Regions from separate parts of the Amycolatopsis sp. NPDC047767 genome, predicted to be linked through region 1. Evidence: riboswitches for the same ligand, from Rfam matches in the RefSeq annotation. Region 1 holds a riboswitch; the other holds the start of a gene.

Region 1 (7,140 bases):
TCGGTGTTCTGGCCGGTGCCGAACGTCGACTCGTCGCTCGTGTCCTTCGAACGCGGCACTCCGGTGGAGGGCGTCGAGCGGCAACGCCTGTTTGAAGTCGTCGACGCCGCGTTTTCCCAGCGCCGCAAGACACTGCGCGCGGCTCTCGCCGGCTGGGCCGGCTCGGCCGACCGCGCGGGTGAGCTCCTCGTGGCGGCCGGCATCGACCCGAAGACGCGCGGCGAGCAGCTCGACGTGCACGACTTCGTGCGGCTCGCGGCTCAAGCCTGAAACAGTCGGCCGAGGTGGTAGTCCAGCGTCGCCAGGACCTCGCCCGGCGTGAAGCGGCCGTGGAGGACGTCGAGGCCGAGTCCGGTGAAGCCCGCGACCAGGAGGTTCGCTTCCTGCCGCGGCTGGACGCCGGGCGGGAGAACCGTGCGGCGCAGCAGGCTGGTGAGCAGGTCCTCGATCGGCGTCTCGGCCTGCAGGAAGACCTTCGCCAGCGCCGGGTCGCTGTGGGTGCGGCTGAAGTAGGCGCGGTGGACGCGTAGCGACAGCTCACGCTCGGCGTCCAGCGGCAGCAGTTCCGTGAGCAGCGTCCGGACCACGCCGCGCACGCTCTGGTCGACCTGCGCCGCGATGCGGGCCTGCGTGCGCTGCTCGCCGCGTTCGTGCAGATAACGCAGGGAGAGCACGAGCAGATTGTGCTTCGTCTCGAAGTAGTACTGCACCAGCCGCAGCGACACGCCCGCCTCGGCGGCCACCTCGCGCATGCTCACGGAGTCGAGCCCGCGTTCGGCCGCGATCCGCCACACCGCCGTGGCGATCTCGCGCCGGCGCTGCTCGTGGTCGACCCGGTGCGCCACGGTTCTCCTCCGCGTTGGTGATACGACTGTATAGGATACGCGTGTATCACGGATGGGGTGAGCCGGCCGGAATCGGCTCGCGGACGGGAGCGGGTGTCCGGCCGGGAAGACGCGGTGTCTCGCCGTGGCGAACTACCTGGCCGAACCGTCATTTACCCACGCGCGGGCCGTCGCGGAATTGTCGGGCCGGAATCGCACCTCCACCAGGGATCGGCGGCGTCCACAGTGGAATAAGGGCTGGATTCGCCGCGCGGAAGAAATTCGGTGCCGGAGCTTTCGGGGTCCACGATGTGGCTGCGGGTGTCCCGGTATCCGGGCACCACCACTCGTGTGATCTGCACCAACGCGCTTGCGTTCACCCAATGGGATCGGCTTTACTCAGAAACGTCCATCCCGAGCGACTGAGAGACCTGGCTCGCCGAAGTCGCAGCAACCACCCCCCATGGGGCAGGTGCTACAGCCAGGACCGATGGAGGCTGTTTCCGATGCAGAGGGTAGCCCGCCCGCTCCTGTTGACCCGGCGGCGCGTCGTCGATGAAGGTCGCCGCACGGTATGTGCGTGTCGACGCTCCACAGTCATCGCCTGATCTTTCTTCCGCAATTCTGCGCACCGTCCGAAAAGGACGGTAATTCGGTGACGCCCGGCGCGCCCGGAAACGGTGCTGCGCCTCATGCCTGGAGCTCTCTTCGTGATCACTGTCGAAAACGTGTCCAAGTCCTTTCCCCTCAACGGAAATCCGGTCGCCGCGCTGCGTGATGTGAGCGTCGACGTGCAGGCCGGCTCCCTCTTCGGCGTGGTCGGTCCCGCCGGCTCCGGCAAGTCCACGCTCGCCCGCTGCATCGCCCTGCAGGAGCGCCCGGACCGCGGTGTCGTGCGGCTCGACGGCCTCAACACCGGTGCGCTCGACGGCCGCCGGCTGCGTGAGGTCCGCCGCCAGCTGGGTGTCGTCGGCACCAAGCCGGAGCTGCTCGCCGAGCGCACCGTCGCCGGCAACATCGCCACGCCGCTGGAGCAGCTCGGCGTCGACGGCCCGCAGCGCAAGAGCCGCGTCGGCAACCTGCTCGACCTCGTGGGCCTCACCGCCCGGGCCGCGCAGAAGCCGGCCGACCTCACGCCCGGCCAGCTGCGCCGCGTCGCCGTGGCCAAGGCCCTCGCCGCCGGCCCCGCCGTGCTGCTCGCCGACGACCCCACCGCCGGCATCGCCCCCGAGGAGGCCGGCGCCGTGCTCGCCGTGCTCGACCGGGCGCGCGCCGAGCTGGGCACCACCGTGCTCCTGACCACGCCCGACGCCGGTGTCGTCCGCCGCGTCTGCGACGACGTCGCGGTGCTCGAAGACGGCGCGGTCGTCGAACGCGGTCACGTGCTGGACCTCATCGCCTCGCCGGGCAGCTGGACCGCGCAGGCGGTGCTGCCGGCCATCGAGACCGCCCGCGCGCAGGCCGCGAAGTACGACCGGTCCGCCGACGTCGTGCTGATCGGCTTCGCGTCCGTCGGCGCCCTGCTGCCCGAGGCGGCCGGCCGCTTCGACGTGGAGGTCGCCACCATCGGCGGCGGTCTCACGCGCATCGGTGACACCCCGATCGCCCGCTTCCGCATCGGCGTCCGCGGCGAGCGCGCCGACGCGGCGCTGGCGTGGATCGCCGACCGTGGCGCCCATGTGACGCCGGCCGTGCGGGCCGCGCAGAGCGTCGCCGCCTGACCGCTCGTCACACCTCCGGCTCACCGCGCCCCACTGTGGCGTTCGGTGCGTTCAACGCAACGAACGCCGCATTGGGTGCGTTGAGCGCAACCAACGCCACGGTGGGGTGCGGTGGGACTGGGGGACGGGAGAGTCGGGAGCGTGTCCGAGAGGTTGGGACAGCCGTCCTGAAAACGGCTGTTTTCTCCTGGTGGGGAGGCCAGGCGCCCGGCCACGTAGGCTTGACGGGTGCTCGCCGTAGTTCCACCACCAGTCACCGTCCGGGTCCCGGCCAAGGTCAACCTGCACCTGGCCATCGGTGACCTGCGCGAGGACGGCTACCACGACTTGGTCACCGTCTTCCAGGCGTTGTCGCTCACGGACGAGGTGACCGTCGCGGTCACCGACGACCCGGGGCTCGAGGTCTTCGGCGAGGGGGAGGGGTCGGTGCCCACCGACGCCACCAACCTCGCCTGGCGCGCGGCCCAGGAGCTCGCCACCTACGCCGGTCGCGCCGAAGGCGACGACCCGAAGGTGCGGATCGTGCTGCGCAAAGGCATCCCCGTCGCGGGCGGCATGGCGGGCGGGAGCGCCGACGCGGCGGCGACGCTCGTCGGCCTGGCCTCGCTGTGGAAGCTCGACGTGACGCGCGACGAGCTGGCCGCCATCGCGGGCAAGCTCGGCAGCGACGTGCCCTTCGCGCTCTACGGCGGCACCGCGCTCGGCACCGGCCGTGGTGAGCAGCTCGTGCCCGTGCTGTCGCGCCACACGTTCCACTGGGTGCTCGCGTTCGACACCGAAGGCCTGTCGACGCCGAAGGTGTTCGGCGAGCTCGACCGCCTTCGCGCCGACGGCAACCCGCCGCGCATCGGCTCGCACACCCCCGTCGTCGAGGCTCTCGCCTCGGGTGACCCGCGTCAGCTCGCGCTGCTGCTGGGCAACGACCTGCAGGCGGCCGCCGTGTCGCTGCGCCCCGGCCTGCGCCGCACGCTGCGTGCGGGCGTGAACGCGGGCGCGCTGGCCGGCTGCGTGTCCGGCTCGGGGCCCACGTGCGCGTTCCTCTGCGCCGACGCGCAGGCCGCCGTCGAGGTGGCGGCCGAGCTGTCCGGCGCCGGCGTGTGCCGGACGGTGCGCGTCGCCCACGGCCCGGTGCCCGGCGCCCGGCTGGTCGGCGGCGACGACGCACCCCGTGGCGCGCCACCGCGCGTGCACGCCTGAACTTCTAGTCCACTGTGGAAAGGATCGGCTGAATCGGATGGCCAACCTGGTCAACCTGGAGTCGGTGAGCAAGTCGTACGGCGTGAAACCGCTGCTGGACGGCGTTTCGCTCGGCGTCGCCGCAGGACAGCGCATCGGTGTGGTCGGTCTCAACGGAGGCGGCAAGACGACGTTGCTGGAGGTGCTCGCGGGTCTGAGCGAGCCGGATTCCGGCCGCGTGAGCCATGTTCGTGATCTGCGCATGGCCGTCGTCACCCAGCGCACCGAGCTGCCTTCGGGCAGCACGGTCGGTGACGTCGTGCTCGAACGCTATGGCGCGGAACACGAATGGGCCGCCGACGCGCGCGTACGGTCCATTGTGGACGGACTCGGCATCACCGCGATCGGCCTCGACACCCCGACCGCGAACCTGTCCGGTGGCGAACGCCGTCGCGTCGCGCTGGCCGCGGCGCTGACCGGCGAGCTCGACCTCGTGGTGCTCGACGAGCCCACCAACCACCTGGACGTCGAAGGTGTCCGCTGGCTGGCCGACCACCTGCTGGCCCGCCGCATCGCCGTGGTGGTCGTGACCCACGACCGGTGGTTCCTCGACACCGTCGCGAGCCTCACGTGGGAGGTCGCGAACGGTCGGGTCGAGCAGTACGAGGGTGGTTACGCCGACTGGATCTTCGCGCGCGCCGAGCGGGCCCGCCTGGCCGCGACCGCCGAGGAGAAGCGACAGAACCTGGCGCGCAAGGAGCTGGCGTGGCTGCGCCGCGGCCCGCAGGCGCGCTCGTCGAAGCCGCGCTACCGCGTGGAAGCCGCCGAGGCGCTGATCGCCGACGTGCCGCCGCTGCGCGATTCCGTGGAGCTGATGGCGTTCGCGAAGCGCCGGCTCGGCAAGACGGTGCTGGAGCTGGAAGACGTGTCGTTGAGCGTCGGCGACCGGACGCTGCTCGACCACGTGACGTGGCGGATCGGGCCGGGTGACCGCGTGGGTCTCGTCGGCGTGAACGGTTCGGGCAAGACCTCGCTGCTCAAGCTGCTCGGCGGCGACGTCGAACCGGAGACCGGGCGGCGGATCGAGGGCAAGACCGTGGCGCTCGCGCACCTGCGCCAGGAGCTCGACGACCTGCCGGGTGACCTGCGCGTGCTGCAGGCGATCGAGCAGGTGGCCGGACGCGTGGTGTTCGGCAAGCAGGAGATGACGGCCTCGCAGCTGGGCGAGAAGCTCGGCTTCCCGCCCGAACGGCAGTGGACGCCCGTCGGTGACCTGTCGGGTGGCGAGCGGCGCCGGCTGCAGCTGTGCCGGCTGCTGATGGCCGAGCCCAACGTGCTGCTGCTCGACGAGCCCACCAACGACCTGGACATCGACACCCTGCAGCAGCTCGAAGACCTCCTCGACGGCTGGCCCGGCACGATGGTCGTGGTCTCGCACGACCGCTACCTCGTGGAGCGCGTCTGCGACATCACCGTGGCGATGTTCGGCGACGGCCACGTGACGAACTTGCCCGGCGGCATCGAGGAGTACCTCAACCGCCGCACGAAGCTGCGGGAGGCGACGCCGCGGCGCCAGTCATCGGCGGCTCCGGGGAAGGTCGAGGCCAAGCGCAGCAACGCGGAGATCCGGGCCGCGCAGAAGGAGCTCGGGCGGCTGGAGCGCAAGCTCGATCAGCTGGCCGCGCGCGAGGAGAAGCTGCACGCGGCGCTGCTCGAAGCGGCCACGGACCCGGACAAGCTCATCGCGTTGAACACCGAGCTGAAGGGCGTGCACGCGGAGAAGGAAGACGTCGAGGCGAAGTGGCTGGAGACGTCCGAAGCCCTCGAATGACGGCTTGATCCGCGGCCTGATCGACGCTGTTCACGCCACCGCAGGCGGGCGTTGACAACCAGACAGTAATCTGTCGCGCATGAGTCGGTTCGTGGACACGCTCGTCGAGACGGCGACGGGGCGGGGTCAGCAGCGCGGCATGGTCACGGGCGAGCCCAAGGAGCCGGTGCGCCGGACGTGGGCCGAGGTCCACGACCAGGCCAAGAAGATCGCCGGAGGCTTGGTTTCAGGCGGGTTGAAGCCCGGGAGCGCGGTGGCCGTGCTGGCCGCGGCGCCGGTGCTCATCGCGCCCACCGTGCAGGCCGTGTGGCTGGCCGGCGGCAGCGTGACGATGCTGCACCAGCCGACGGCGCGCACGGACCTCGCCGAGTGGGCCGAGGACACGGTCAAGGTGCTGGGCATGATCGGTGCCGGCCTGGTGGTGCTGGGCGAGCCGTTCGACCAGCTCGCGCCCGTGCTGGCCGAGAAGGGCATCGAGCACCGCCTGATCACGGAGCTGGCCGAGGCCGAGCCGCTGGCCGAGGTCGTGCCCACCGACGAGGGCGACACCGCGCTGCTCCAGCTCACCAGCGGTTCGACAGCCGACCCGAAGGCCGTGCGGATCACCTACGGCAACCTCTACACCAACGTCAAGGCCATGGTCGACCGCGCGGAGTTCGACTTCGACGTCGACGTGATGGTGTCGTGGCTCCCGACGTTCCACGACATGGGCATGGTCGGCTTCCTGACCGTGCCGATGACCTTCGGCGTGGAGCTGGTGAAGATCACGCCCGTCGAGTTCCTGTCCGGCCCGTTGATCTGGCCCGAGCTGATCTCCAAGTACAACGGCACCACCACGGCCGCGCCGAACTTCGCGTACGCCATCGTGGGCCGCCGCATGGCCCGCGTCGAGGACGACAACGCCTACGACCTGTCCAAGCTCCGCATCGCCCTCAACGGCGCCGAGCCGATCGACGAGACGGCCGTGCAGACGTTCGTCGACGCGGGCGCCCGCTTCAAGATGCCGGCCGAGTGCGTGTTCCCGGCCTACGGCATGGCCGAGGCGACGCTGGCGGTGTCGTTCGCGCCGCTGTTCACCGGGCTGACGCTGGACGTCGTCGAGGCGGACGCCCTGGAGGCCGACGACCGCGCCGTCCCGGTCCCCGAGGGCGACCCCCGGCGGGGCACGGACGCGGTGCGCTCGTTCGCCGTGCTGGGCCGCCCGCTGGACGGGCTGGAGGCGAGCATCGTCAACTCCGAGGGCGAGCTGCTGGGTGAGCGCGAAGTCGGCGAAATCCGCCTGCGCGGCCCCGCCGTCACCCCGGGCTACCTGACCGTCGACGGCCCCCTCGACACCCAGGACGCCGACGGCTGGATGAAGACCGGCGACCTCGGCTACCTCATCGACGGCCAGATCGTCATCTGCGGCCGCCGCAAGGACGTCATCATCATGGGCGGCCGCAACCTGTACCCCACCGACATCGAACGCGCGGCCACCTCGGTCGAGGGCGTCCGCGCCGGCAACGCGGTCGCCGTCCGCCTCGACGCGGGCAGCCGCCGCGAACGCTTCGCCGTCGTCGTGGAGTCCAAGCTGGCGGGTGACGCCGAG
Region 2 (7,140 bases), on a different contig from region 1:
CTGGCGTTCTCGGTGTGCGTGCTGGTCGCGTGGGATCCGGTGATGGCGGCGGACTTCGGGTTCGCGCTGTCGGTGTTCGCGACGGCGGGGCTGGTGCTGCTGGCGCCGAGGTGGGCGGATTCGCTGGTGCGCCGGGGGATTCCGCCGGGGTACGCGGAAGGGATCGCGGTGCCGCTGGCGGCGTTCGTGGTCACCGCGCCGGTGATCGCGGGCATGGCGGGCACGGTGAGCCTCGTCTCGGTGGTGACCAACGTGCTGGCGGCGCCCGTCGTCGCGCCGGTCACGGTGCTCGGGGTGCTGGCCACGGTGGTCGGGCCGTGGTGGCCCGGGGCCGGGCACGTGCTGGTGCACCTGGCCGATCCGGAGGCGCGCTGGCTGATCACCGTCGCACGGCACGGCGCCCGGGCGCCGGGTGCGGTGCTCACGTGGCCGGGTGGCTGGTGGGGCGGGGTGTGCGCGGCCGGGGTGGTGGTCGTGGTGGTGGTCGCGTTCCGGTTCCGGCGCGCGCGGCTGGTGGTGGCGATGGGACTGGTGGCGGTGCTGCTGATCGTGGTGCCGCCGCGGGTGCTCTCGCCCGGCTGGCCGCCGAAGGGCTGGGCGATGGTGGAGTGCGACGTCGGCCAGGGCGACGCCGTGGTGCTGGCCACGGCGGAGGCCGGGCGGGCGGTGGTCGTGGACACCGGGCCGGAGCCGGGGCCGGTGGACGAGTGCCTGCGGCGGCTCGGCGTGGATCGGATCCCGCTGCTGGTGCTCAGCCACCTGCACGCCGACCACATCGGCGGGCTGTCGTCGGTGTTCGACGGCCGCGCCGTGGGGGCGATCGCCGTCGGGCCCGGGCGCGCGCCGGCGTGGGCGTGGCAGCAGGTGTCGCAGGAGGCGGCGACGCACCACGTTCCGTTGCTGGAGCTGAGCGACGGGCAGCGGCTCGACTGGCCGGGGCTGTCGCTCGACGTGCTCGGGCCGCGCTACGTCACGGCGCGGGCGGCCGCTCTGCAGGACGGCACGATGATCAACAACAGTTCCGTGGTGCTGCGCGCGACCACGGCGGCCGGGAGGGTGCTGCTGACCGGAGACGTGGAGCTGGCCGCGCAGGCCGACCTGCTGGCCGAGGGAGTGGACCTGCACGCCGACGTGCTGAAAGTTCCGCACCACGGCAGCAGGTACTCGTTGCCCCAGTTCCTCGAGGCGGTGGGCGCGCGGGCGGCGATGATCAGCGTGGGTGCGGGCAACAGCTACGGGCACCCGGCGAAGTCCACAGTGGACGTGCTGGGCACGTTGGGTGTACTGGTGACGCGGACCGATGTGGACGGTGACACGGCCGTGCTGCCCGGTGCCGGCGGGCCGGCGGTGGCGCGCCGGGGTGAGCCGCGCGGGCCGCCCCGCTAGGGGTGCGGCCCGCGGGCCCGGTCAGCTCAGAGGCCGAGGGCCTTGCTCACGGCCTCGGCCGACGGGGGCACGGTCGCCTTCGGGCCGATGCGGCCTTCGAGGGCGTCGAGCGTCTTGAGGCCGTCGCCGGTGATGAGCAGCACGGTGTCGGCCTCGGGGTCGAGCTTGCCGGTCTCGATGAGCTTCTTCGCCGTCGCGACGGTGACGCCGCCGGCAGTCTCGGTGAAGATGCCTTCGGTGCGCGCGAGCAGCCGGATGCCCTCCACGACCTCCTCGTCGCTCACGTCCTCGATCGCACCGCCGGTGCGGTTGACGACGTCGAGCACGTAGGGGCCGTCGGCGGGGTTGCCGATCGCGAGCGAGCGGGCGATGGTGTCGGGCTTCACGGGCTGGACCACGTCGTGTCCGGCGCGGAAGGCGGCCGAGACGGGGGAGCAGCCGGTGGCCTGCGCACCGAACACCTTGTAGGGGCTGGCTTCCACGAGGCCGAGCTGGCCGAGCTCGCGGAAACCCTTGTCCACCTTGGTCAGCTGCGAGCCCGAGGCGATCGGCACCACGATCTGCTCCGGCAGGCGCCAGCCGAGCTGCTCGGCGACCTCGTAGCCGAGCGTCTTCGAGCCTTCGGAGTAGTAGGGGCGCACGTTGACGTTGACGAACGCCCACGTCGGGTGCTCGCCGGCGAGCTCGGTGGCGAGGCGGTTGACGTCGTCGTAGTTGCCGTCGACGGCGATCAGGTCACCGTCGTAGACGGCGGTGGTGAGGATCTTGGCGCGCTCGAGCGACTTCGGGATCAGCACGACCGACCGCCAGCCGGCGCGGGCCGCGGCGGCGGCCGTCGCGTTGGCCAGGTTGCCGGTCGAGGGACACGCGAGGACCTCGAAGCCGAACTCGCGGGCCGCGGCCAGCGCGACGGCGACCACGCGGTCCTTGAAGGAGTGCGTGGGGTTGCCGGTGTCGTCCTTGACCCACAGGGACTTCAGGCCCAGGGCCTTGGCGAGGCGGTCGGCCTTCACCAGACGGGTGGCGCCGGGTTCGGTGTTCGGGATCTCCTCGACGGTCGAGGGGACGGGAAGGAGCTTCTTGTAGCGCCAGATGTTCTTGGGGCCGGCCTCGATGTCTTCGCGGCGCACGCGGCCGAAGTCGTAGGCGACCTCGAGCGGCGAGAAGTCCTCCGCGGACACGAACTCCGGGGCGAGCGGCTGCCGGTGGCCCTCTTCCTTCGACACCAGTTCGACGGCCGGACCGAGGTCCAGGGTCTTCTTGGGGGAGGTCGTGCCGAGGGTAACGGTCATCGCGAGGTTCCTTTCCTCATCTGCCCCGCAAACGCGGGCCGGAATTGGCACCGTGGTCGTCAGCTATCCCGCAAATTCGGGAAGACAGGCTGTACGCCGGTTGCCGGGGCTTCGTCGGGCCGTTCCCTCTGCCCCTCTGGATGAGCGGTGTTCAGTTGTCGGCGCGCCGCGGTGTTTCCGGTGGAGCTGTGTTTCCGGCGGAGCGGGGCGCTGCCTCGGGTACACCGTACGACATGGCGATCACCTCGTGCCACGGTGGCGGCGCACATCACCGGAGCGGGCGCGGGGCCGGGCGGGTGAGAGGATGGCGGGGTGACCACCGCACCCGCGCCGCTCCACCTCGTCCTCGGTGAGGAAGAACTGCTCATCGAGCGGGCTGTCCGCGCGTCGCTGGACGCCGCGCGGGCCATCGACTCCACGGCCGAGATGACGCGCAACCGGGTGTCCGAACTCACACCGCCCGTGCTCGCCGAGCTGGTGAGTCCTTCGCTGTTCAGCGAGGGGCGGGTCATCGTGCTCGACTCCGCGCACGACATCTCGCAGGAGCTGGCGGACGCGGTGATGGCGTACCTCAAGGCGCCCGCCGACGGGATCGTGCTCGTGGTCGTGCACAACGGCGGCGGGCGCAGCAAGGCGGCCAAGGCGCTGCCCGCGGCGCTGAAAAAGGCGGGCGCGGAGATCACCGAGTGCCCGAAGCTGACGAAGCCGGCCGAGCGCGAGTCGTTCGTGCGCAACGAGGTGCGCCGCGTCGGCGGCAAGATCGACGCCGCGGGCGTGATGGCGCTGATGGACACCGTCGGCTCCGACCTGCGTGAGCTGTCCTCCGCGGCGACGCAGCTCGTCGCCGACACCGGTGGCGTGGTCGACGAGCAGGCCGTGCGCCGCTACCACACCGGCCGCGCCGACGTGACCGGCTTCGCCGTCGCGGAGAAGGCCGTGGGCGGCGACCGCGCGGCGGCCCTGGAGTCGCTGCGCTGGGCCATGCAGCTGGGCGTGCCGCACGTCCTGGTCGCCGACGCCCTCGCCGACGCCGTGCGCACGATCGCCCGCGTGTCCGCCGCCGGCCGCGGCAACCCGAACCAGATGGCCGGCGAGCTGGGCATGCCGCCGTGGAAGATCCGCAAGGCGCAGGGCCAGTCCCGCGGCTGGGGCCAGGACGGCCTCGCCACCGCCATGCGCGTGGTCGCCCGCCTGAACGCCGAGGTCAAGGGCGTGGCGGCCGACGCGGACTACGCCCTGGAACGCGCGGTCGTCGAGGTCGTCGCCGCCAAGGGCGAACGCTGACCCTGCTCGCCTCGGCAGGCCCCGAATCGCCGACCGGTGAGGCTGAACCCGCCGCTCGGGAACGGGCAACGCGCCGGACCCGTACGCAGCCGTGAGGGCGCGCCAGTCCAGGCAGCTGTGTGCGTCGAGAACGGTCGAGAACACACGAAAAAGCCCGGCGACCAGGCGGTCACCGGGCTCTTTCAGGTCTGGCAGGGTGTCGCTGCGATCAGCTCAGAGCTGGTTCGCGCGCTTCGCGAGAGCCGACTTCTTGTTGGCGGCCTGGTTGGCGTGGATGACGCCCTTGGTGACGGCCTTGTCGAGCTTGCGGGCCGCGTCGCGCTGGAGTTCGAGGGCCTTGGTCTTGTCGCCGGAGTCGGCGGCCTCACGGAACTTGCGGATCGCGGTCTTCACCGAGGAGCGGATGGCCAGGTTGCGCTGGCGGGCCTTCTCGTTGGTGGTGATGCGCTTGATCTGGGACTTGATGTTGGCCATGAAGGCGTCCTGCTTTCGTCTCGGTGAAGGTCGCTGCCGCGTCGAAGTGGCTCCGGGCGCCTGGCGTCAAGACAGGCGCGGCCGGGTTTCCTCCCTGACGGAATGCCGCACGGCAACGACGGGAAAGCCTAACAGGCCTGCTCGCGGCCCCCTCGGGCGGCCCGCAGTGATCGGTTCGGCTACCGTGGAGACGGTAGTGCCTAGGGTTCCGCCACCGGTCCGCACGACGCGACCCACCACAACCAGGGCCGGCGGGACAGGTCCGAGCGGCACCATCGGCGCGGCCCGACGCCCGCCGTTCATCTGACGGGACAAAAGCCTGGAGGACCCGGCCTTCCGCGTGCGCGGAAGACCCGAAGGGGTCCGGTGAACACCACAGCTCTGTCGTTCGTCCTCATCGCCGCCGTCGTGCACGCGGGGTGGAACCTCGCGGCCAAGCGCGTCACCTTCGGCGGGCCGCGGTTCGTGTGGCTGTACTACACGGTCTCCGCCGTGGTGTTGCTCCCCGTGACAGTCATCGCACTGCTGGTCGAACCCGAGCGTCCACAGTGGACGTGGCTGCTCGCCGCCGTGGTCACGGCCGTGCTGCACGTGTCGTACGGCACGGTGCTGCAGCGCGGGTACGCCGTGGGCGACCTGTCGATCGTCTACCCGCTCGCGCGCGGCACGGGGCCGCTGCTGTCGGTGCTGGCGGCGGTGCTCGTGCTGCACGAGCACCCCGGCGTGCTGGGCCTGATCGGGGCGTTCCTCGTGGTGGCGGGCGTGCTCGTGATCAGTCTCGGCGGCAGCCAGGCCGACGTCAAAGCGCGCCGCGCCGGCGTGTTCTACGGCGTGCTCACCGGGGCGACCATCGCGGCCTACACGCTGTGGGACGCCCACTCCGTGACGACGCTCGCCGTACCGCCGCTCGTGTACTTCGGCGGCGGCGCGCTGGTGCAGAGCGTGCTGCTGGCGCCCGCGGCCCTGCGTGACCGGGCCGAGGTCGGGAAGCTGTGGCGCGAGCACCGCAAGGAGACGCTGATCGTCGGGCTCGCCTCGCCCGCGGCGTACCTGCTGGTGCTGTACGCGCTGCGGATGGCCCCGGTCAGCCTGGTCGCGCCGGCGCGGGAGCTGTCGATCGTGCTGGGCGGGCTCGCGGCGTGGTTCGTTCTCGGTGAGCGGAACGCGGCACGCCGGCTGGTGGGCTCGGTGGTGGTGCTGGCCGGGATCGTCGCGATTGCGGTGGCCTGAGCCACTCGGGTAGGCAGGACGCATGGACGTACTGAGCAGCCGGGTGCTGATCCACCCGCGCGACCTGGAGGCCTCGACCGCGTTCTACCGGGACACGCTCGGGCTGGCGATCCAGCGCGAGTTCCCCGGTGGCACGGTCTTCTTCGCGGGCGGCGGTTCGATCGAGGTCGTCGGCAGCAACGACGCGACGCCTTCGGCGGCCGTCGACCTGTGGCTGCAGGTGCGTGATCTGCCGGCGACGCTCGAGGAGCTGGCCGCGCGCGGCGTCACGCCGGTCCGCGGGGCGCAGCGCGAGCCGTGGGGGCTCGACGAGGCCTGGATCACCGATCCGGACGGCCTGCGCATCGTCCTGGTGCAGGTTCCGCCCGATCACCCGCTGCGCAGTGACCTCCGCTAGGGCTTGCGGGCCCGCAGCTGCGCCGCCAGGGCCGCGAAGCCCGGGGGCTCCCACGTCCACGTCTGCAGGTCGGTGAAGCCCGCTGCGGTGACCTCGGCGGCCAGGTCGTGGCGGGGGACCGGCAGCCACTTCTCGTGCGCGGACAGCAGCAGCCGGCCGCCGGGGCGCAGCACGCGGAACAGCTCGGCGAAGCCGGCCGTGCGGTCGTCCCAGAGCTGGACGTTGTTCACGCTCAGGACCACGTCCACGGACCCGGGAGCGCAGCCGGTGCGCGCCGCCGTTCCGTCACGCAGCGTCACGCGGTCTCCGCAGCGTTCGCGGCACAGGGCGCGCATCTCGGCCGAGGGTTCGACGCCGACGACCTCGGCCGCCAGGCGGCTGGCCGCGTCGAGGCCGACGCCCGGGCCGGGGCCCACGACCAGCACGGTTTCGTCGGGTTCCAGCCGCGCCAGGTCGACGAGCCGGTGCTCGGTGGCGGCGTTGCCGCGGGACATCAGCCGGCCGCCGACGCGGCCCAGCAGGCCGCTGGGGTGCCCGAACGCGCGGTCCAGCGCGGTGTCGAACGTCCCCGGGGGAGGGTGTGGAGTGCTCATCCTTCGAGGTCACCACGAGCCCGGCGCGCTCGCATCGGGGATGACCCCCAACCGCACCCGGAGGTCCATGGGACGATAGGAAGCGGCCACCCCCGACCTTTCCCGAGGACCACACGAGTGACAGCGCCCAAGACGTTCGCCGACACCACCTTCACGCCGCCGGAACTGATCCGCAACTTCTGCATCATCGCCCACATCGACCACGGCAAGTCGACGCTGGCGGACCGCATGCTGCAGCTCACCGGCGTCGTCGAGGAACGGGCGATGCGCGCGCAGTACCTCGACCGGATGGACATCGAGCGTGAGCGCGGCATCACGATCAAGGCCCAGAACGTCCGCCTGCCCTGGCAGGTCCAGGGCCAGGACCACGTGCTGCACATGATCGACACGCCCGGCCACGTGGACTTCACCTACGAGGTCTCGCGCGCCCTGGAGGCGTGCGAAGGCGCGATCCTGCTGGTCGACGCCGCACAGGGCATCGAGG

Evidence for each region. Region 1 has a riboswitch for S-adenosylmethionine ahead of AB0878_RS37435 (ATP-binding cassette domain-containing protein). Riboswitches for the same ligand answer to the same signal wherever they lie in the genome.
Region 2: another riboswitch for S-adenosylmethionine. It lies ahead of thrC (threonine synthase); the one in region 1 lies ahead of AB0878_RS37435 (ATP-binding cassette domain-containing protein).

The regions. Positions count from the first base shown of each region.
Region 1 covers NZ_JBEYSJ010000030.1:3,402-10,541, forward strand. Annotated here, with positions in the region: gene rsmA (16S rRNA (adenine(1518)-N(6)/adenine(1519)-N(6))-dimethyltransferase RsmA) at 1-270, shown strand, start outside; gene AB0878_RS37430 (TetR/AcrR family transcriptional regulator) at 261-845, opposite strand; SAM riboswitch class I at 1,231-1,321, shown strand; gene AB0878_RS37435 (ATP-binding cassette domain-containing protein) at 1,535-2,545, shown strand; gene AB0878_RS37440 (4-(cytidine 5'-diphospho)-2-C-methyl-D-erythritol kinase) at 2,774-3,742, shown strand; gene AB0878_RS37445 (ABC-F family ATP-binding cassette domain-containing protein) at 3,780-5,552, shown strand; gene AB0878_RS37450 (fatty acyl-AMP ligase) at 5,632-7,140, shown strand, end outside.
Region 2 covers NZ_JBEYSJ010000021.1:21,689-28,828, reverse strand. Annotated here, with positions in the region: gene AB0878_RS31545 (ComEC/Rec2 family competence protein) at 1-1,386, shown strand, start outside; gene thrC (threonine synthase) at 1,413-2,678, opposite strand; SAM riboswitch class I at 2,692-2,825, opposite strand; gene holA (DNA polymerase III subunit delta) at 2,991-3,962, shown strand; gene rpsT (30S ribosomal protein S20) at 4,176-4,436, opposite strand; gene AB0878_RS31525 (EamA family transporter) at 4,803-5,666, shown strand; gene AB0878_RS31520 (VOC family protein) at 5,689-6,063, shown strand; gene AB0878_RS31515 (class I SAM-dependent methyltransferase) at 6,060-6,656, opposite strand; gene lepA (translation elongation factor 4) at 6,774-7,140, shown strand, end outside.